Regions from separate parts of the Longicatena sp. 210702-DFI.1.196 genome, predicted to be linked through region 1. Evidence: riboswitches for the same ligand, from Rfam matches in the RefSeq annotation. Region 1 holds a riboswitch; the other holds the start of a gene.
What was found. Region 1 has a riboswitch for lysine ahead of LI241_RS07115 (transporter substrate-binding domain-containing protein). Riboswitches for the same ligand answer to the same signal wherever they lie in the genome.

Region 1 (3,218 bases):
CGCAATGGGCATGAGAAAGCTTGTGCCTATTGCGGAAGAAAGATAAGATTGAGGATGAGGTTATGAAAAGACGAATCTTTATGTGTTTGCGAATATGTGGCTATCTGATAGGGTTAGGTATCTTATTTTATCCGGCTATTAGCAATTATTTGAATCAGCGACATGCGACAACGATTGCTACAGATTATGAACAGGAAGTATCACATATTACGCAACAGCAAGAAGATGAAATGATGCAAAAGGCATTGGCATATAATCGAACATTAATTGGAAACAGTGAGATACTTGATCCCTTCAGTGAAGAAGCGAAACAGTTGAAGCATACTACTTATAATAAACTGCTAGATATAGATGGAAATGGCATGCTTGGTTATATTGAGATACCGAAGATTCATATTTTATCGCCAATTTATCACGGAATAAGCGAACGTGTATTACAATCTGGTATCGGACATTTACCAGAAACTTCTTTGCCGGTGGGCGGGGAAACAAGTCATACGGTATTATCTGGACATCGGGGATTGCCTAGCGCAAAACTTTTTACCGATCTGGATAAAATGGAAAAAGGGGACGTATTTTACATCAAAGTTTTGCATCATACCCTTGCTTATCAGGTGGATCAGATACTAACTGTGAAACCAACACAAACCCAGGCGTTATCCATAGTAGAAGGAAAAGATTATGTAACTTTATTGACGTGTACGCCTTATGCGATAAATACACATCGCCTATTAGTGAGAGGAACAAGGATTCCTTATGAGGAAGCTGTTAAAATAGCTGATGAAATGGAATTAAAGGCTGAATTGCCATTCTATATTAAAGCATTAGGTGTTGCATGTATTGTATTAATTGGGGTATATATAAGTGTAAAGTGGTATGTACGAAAGAAAGGAAACGCATATGAAGAAAGGAAATAAACGATATAAAATCAGTATTGGTATTTTCTTCTGCAGTCTGCTTTTTATAATGCCTTTTGGTATTGCATACGCAAAGGAATATGGAAATGTCATTATCAAAGCAATCATACAAAAGGATGGTGATGATAGGCACGCATTACAAAATGTATCGTTTGCGATATACAAAGTTGCCGATTGGAAAGATTCAGAATGGACTCAAAGTGGTGATTTTCTGCATGTATCACTGAATTTAGATGATATGGATTCTTTGCATCAAAAACAAAATGCTCAAATGTTAGCCGATTATGTACATGAGCATGGTTTAAAAGGTATACAGAGTACAACTAATAGTCAAGGTGAAGCGGTTTTTACTAAGCAAGAAGCGGGGATGTATTTATTAGTACAAGAAAAGCAGGCAACTCTACAAGACAGTATTTATAGCAGTGCCCCATCGTTGTTTAGTGTTCCATTGCAGATGGATGGGAAAGAACAATGGGAAGTTGTGATAGAACCAAAATTTGAAAACAAAACTTTACCAATACAAGACGATGATTCTTCTGCCTCTCATCAAAAAGACCCCTCTTTCGCAACGGGGAATGATGCATCATCTTCTGCAAATAAAGATGTGCAGACGAAAGATATTACCAGGAGAATAGAGATCTTGAGCCTCTTCTTAGGCAGTGGAGGGCTATTGCTGCTCTATGGAAAGTATAGAAAAGCAAGTCAAAATTTATGAAGAAATTGTAAATAATTGACGGTTGACAAAAAAGATGAATTGCGATAAAGTAGGAAAGACAAAAAAATCATATAGAGGCAGCGATGCGTCAGAGTAGGAGTAGGAGCCGGCAGGCAGTGAAAACTTTGAAAGGTAATCATCGCCGAAGGTGATTTTCCGGCGGGGAAGTTATCTGGGGTTATCTGGAAATACCGATAACACTCCTTCATGTAAGATGAAGAGGAGCTATTGACACTCGAACTATGGAGTCGTGCAATAGCGCGACTTTTTTGTGTATTAAGAAAAGAGGTAAAAAAATGAAACTTAAGAAATTAGCAACAGCCGCATTGGCAATGACATTTGTGCTTTCCGGATGTGGAGGAAGCGAAGATGATGGAAAAAATGTATCTAGCGTAACTGGTAAAGAAAAGTTTGTAGTTGGTATGGAATGTAACTATGCGCCATTTAATTGGCAGAGCAATGAGCAGACAGATACCAGTGTAGCAATCGGTGGAGCCGGTTATTGTGATGGCTATGATGTACGTGTGGCACGTTATGTGGCAGAACAGTTGGATCGTGAAATCGAAGTTAAAAAAGTTAGCTGGGAAGGATTACAGCCAGCATTGAATTCAGGTGAGATTGATGCGGTGATTGCTGGGATGACAGCCGATGATAAACGCCGCGCAGGTATGGATTTTACTACGCCATATTATGAAAGTGAAATGGTTATGATCGTTCGTAAGAGTGATAAAAAGGTTGCAAAATACAATGATATTCAACAATTTAAGGGCAAAACCGTTATTGGTCAGAAGAGTACGAATTATGATACGGTCATTGATCAAATCAAAGGGGTAAAGCATGCAACACCAAAAGCGACTTATCCTGAAATGATCGTGGCTTTACAGAAAAAAGAAGTGGATGGTATTACAGCGGAACTTCCTGTAGCTGAAGGGGCAGTTGCGGCTAATAAGGATCTTACCATTGTACATTTCAAAAAAGGGAAGGGCTTTGACATTGATACAAGTGTTTCTATTGCTATGAAGAAAGGGACTAGTGATTCCCAGCTCTTTAAAGACGTTCAAAAAGCAGTTGATAATCTTTCTAAGAAAACGCGAGATGAATGGATGAAAGAAGCACGAAAAGCTCAGCCTAAGGCAGAATAAGGAGGAGTTTCTTACATGGTAATTGCTGCTGTTCCTGAAGGAATGCTGCCAAAAGCCTGGTGGATATTCCAAAACAATATACCATTATTATGGTATGGTATTAAGATTACGTTAATGTTGGCAGTATTGGGCACTTTCTTCGGTTTATTGATTGGTCTAGTGCTTGGTGGTGTCAGAGCCGTAAAAATAGAGCCGCGTGATCGTATGCCAATACGTATAGTAAAACGTATCTTGCATAGCATTGTGGCAGTATATGTATGGTTTTTTAGGGGTACGCCAATGATGGTACAGGCAATGTTTCTGTATTATGCATTGCGCCCTTATCTGGGATGGAGTGCTAATGTTGCTGGAGTCGTCATCATATCTGTAAACACGGGTGCTTACATGTCCGAAATCATACGAGCAGGGATTCAATCTATCGATAAGGGGCAAATTGAGGCTGCT
Region 2 (3,218 bases), on a different contig from region 1:
CAAAACACCGGCGCCCAAACAAGCCATCTGCATCATTTCATTATATGTGATTTCTTTTAAACGTTTGGCTTTTGGATACATTCTTGGATCAATGGTATAAACACCATTGACATCGGTATAAATATAGCAGTCCCAGCCAAGTTTGGCAGCTAAGGCGACGGCCGTTGTATCACTGCCGCCTCTTCCTAACGTCGTAATTTCACCATGCTCGGTAGCTCCTTGAAAACCAGCCACCACCACAACCTTTCCATCGTCCAGGTGTTTTTGTAAATTGGTGATGTCAATATCTTTAATACGCGCATGTGCATGATGATGGCTGGTAATGAAACCACATTGATATCCGGTTAAGGAAATCGCCGGTATTCCAAGTGCATCAATCGCCATGGCTAATAGGGTAATCGTTCGCTGTTCACCGGTAGATAAAAGGGAATCCATTTCTCTATCATTGGTATGACCACCTAATGCCGTTGCCATTTCAATAAGCTTATTTGTGGTTTTTCCCATGGCACTAGCTACCAGAATCACATTGTGACCAGCCTCTTTCATTTCTTTGACATGCTGAGCAATAGCGCGTATCTTATCCAGATCGGCTACGCTTGTTCCTCCATACTTCTCTACTATATTCATACGTTGATGACCTCATTACATTCTAAGTCCAACATGTTTTCATAGCTTTCTTTTTTAATGACGACACGGGCATGGCCATCTTTTACGAAAACGACTGCCGGACGTCCCAGCTTATTATAATTGCTGGCCATACTATAGCCATAGGCACCGGTCGTATAAATAATTAGCAGATCATTTTGTGATATCTTTGGCAATTTGGCATTCTCAATCAAAATATCTCCTGATTCACAGCATTTTCCGGCAATTGTTACGGTTTCTGTTTTTTCTTCCTGCATGCGATTGGCGATATCACAGGCATATTCTGCCTGATACAATGCTGGACGAATATTATCACTCATACCGCCATCGACAAAGATATACTTCTTATGCTCTGTTTGTTTTTGATAACCGACACGATATAGGGTACTGCCAGCTTCTGCTACGATGCTGCGACCTGGTTCAATCATAATTTTTTCGATGTTTAATTGTTGTTTGGCATTTTCTTTCTTACAAGTATCTAAGATAGTATGACAAACATCTTGTAAAGGAATAGGATGATCGGCATTCGTATAAAGTGCCGCAAAGCCGCCGCCTAAATTTAAAGCTGAGATATGAATATCATATTCAGTTTGCATTTCTTTTGTAAATTGCATGAGCTTTTCAATTTCCGCTACATAAGCCTGTTTATCAAATATCTGGGAACCGATATGGGAGTGATAACCAAGAAAAGTAATTTCCGCAACGCTTGTTAATGTATGGATCATGGCGGCAATTTCTTTTTTCTTGGTGATAGAAATGCCAAACTTACTATCTAAATGGGCGGTCACAATGTATTTATGTGTATGTGCTTCAACACCTGGATTTACTCTTAACATGGTTTTGATGCTGCGGCCACTGCGTTTTACGGCTTTTACCAGCATATCGCATTCCATCGCATTATCGACAATGATTGTTCCAACACCATAGTCTAAGGCCATCATGATTTCATCATAGGATTTATTATTGCCATGAAAATATACACGTTCCATAGGAAATCCAGCTTGTTTTGCGGTATATAATTCACCACCACTGACGACATCTAAGGACAAACCGTATTGCGCGACCAGTTCTACCATGGCTTTACAGGAAAACGCTTTGGATGCATAGAGTACTTCTGTTTTAAAAGTATCTGATTGAAATAATTCATGAAAACGGCTAAGCTTTTCCGTTATTTTATTCTCATCATAAATATACAAAGGGGTCTGGCAAGCCGTCGCAAGCTGTTCTACAGACACGCCTTGGATGTGTAAAACGTTATCTTTCATCATTCATCACCTCGTTAAAAAATGCCAGTAGGATAATGACCTTACTGGCATGTGAAATTTACTTACTACATGGACAATAAGATAGCACTCCTACGACTGTAGACAGTTTTATGGATGTTCTCCATAAACCCACCACAACTTCTTGCCAAAAGTTGTAGTTCGGCGAAATTGCTTCAGCTAACTGTCAAATGTCCGCCGACTCCAATTAACTTTGTCGCTTCCGCTCCTCTATCTGATTGGTTGTATCATACCACTAATGAGATGAAATTACAATAACATTATGAAAATAACAGAATAAATTTCAGAAAACATTTACACTATCAAGATATTAAGACCTTTTTCATCCCAGAATTAGGGAAATTTGTTTTTGGGAAAGCTGAGAGAGGATCGTTGAAAGGAAACAATACGGTACTTTTTTTCAAACATAAACAGTTGCCACCTACATCACCAAATGACGATAAAAAAAAAGACACGTGTCTTTAGCATGTTTGCCAATCATCACCATGTGGCTTGTACATTGATAAGACGTGTCTTTTATATGATATGGTATGGTTTATCGTTCTTTATTTCGCGAAGATATTAATGACTACTAATAGCACTCCCAACACAATTGCACATAGAAGTACATTACGAAAACTGAAGATTTCCCCTAGTAAATCACGCTCTTCTTCTGGCATCGGTTTTTCCGGATGCATGTTTTTCTCTATCATACCTCTCACCCCTCAGTTCATGGTTCACCTATTATAGCACACTTCTCTTATTTTGCATGAAAAGTTATGAAATTGTAAGAATCTTCTCGTGTACTAGGTGAATAAATAAAAAGATAAGATAAAGACAGCCATTAGACCAATGACAATCAGGATGTTACGTGGTTTCACAATTGCCGTCAGTATTGTATTATCCGGATGGGTTGTCGCAATCGTTGTATTCGTGGTAAGATCTTTCCCTTTCATATCAGTCACCTCACTTCGTAAGTGTTTGTTTATCTAACCGCATTATAGCATGATTCTTTTTTTGATAGGGGTGTATTACTAAAATGTAAGACAATCTTTAGAAAAATTAAGAATTTTTTATGATATTTTTTTGTCTATCTTTATAATTAGCACTCCTTCACTAAGTTAACGAAAGAAAAAGCCAAAAAGTTTCATTCTCACTACTTTTTTTTAAAATTATGCACATTGTGAAGAAGATGGTCTTATGGTATGATTACTGCGTTTGGAAGGTGATGCATATGAAGCGCTGGAATGATTTGTTTCAACAGGAAATACAGAAGCCTTATTATCAAGAATTGATGGCTTTTTTAGATGA

Region 2: linked by a shared signal. The riboswitch ahead of lysA (diaminopimelate decarboxylase) and the one ahead of LI241_RS07115 (transporter substrate-binding domain-containing protein) in region 1 are both predicted to bind lysine.

Annotation. Positions count from the first base shown of each region.
Region 1 covers NZ_JAJCPX010000012.1:48,541-51,758, forward strand. Annotated here, with positions in the region: gene LI241_RS07105 (class C sortase) at 63-917, shown strand; gene LI241_RS07110 (pilin N-terminal domain-containing protein) at 901-1,632, shown strand; lysine riboswitch at 1,697-1,868, shown strand; gene LI241_RS07115 (transporter substrate-binding domain-containing protein) at 1,929-2,774, shown strand; gene LI241_RS07120 (amino acid ABC transporter permease) at 2,790-3,218, shown strand, end outside.
Region 2 covers NZ_JAJCPX010000037.1:21,761-24,978, reverse strand. Annotated here, with positions in the region: gene LI241_RS13030 (aspartate kinase) at 1-627, opposite strand, end outside; gene lysA (diaminopimelate decarboxylase) at 624-1,913, opposite strand; lysine riboswitch at 1,985-2,149, opposite strand; gene LI241_RS13020 (hypothetical protein) at 2,474-2,620, opposite strand; gene LI241_RS13015 (hypothetical protein) at 2,714-2,863, opposite strand; gene LI241_RS13010 (uracil-DNA glycosylase) at 3,142-3,218, shown strand, end outside.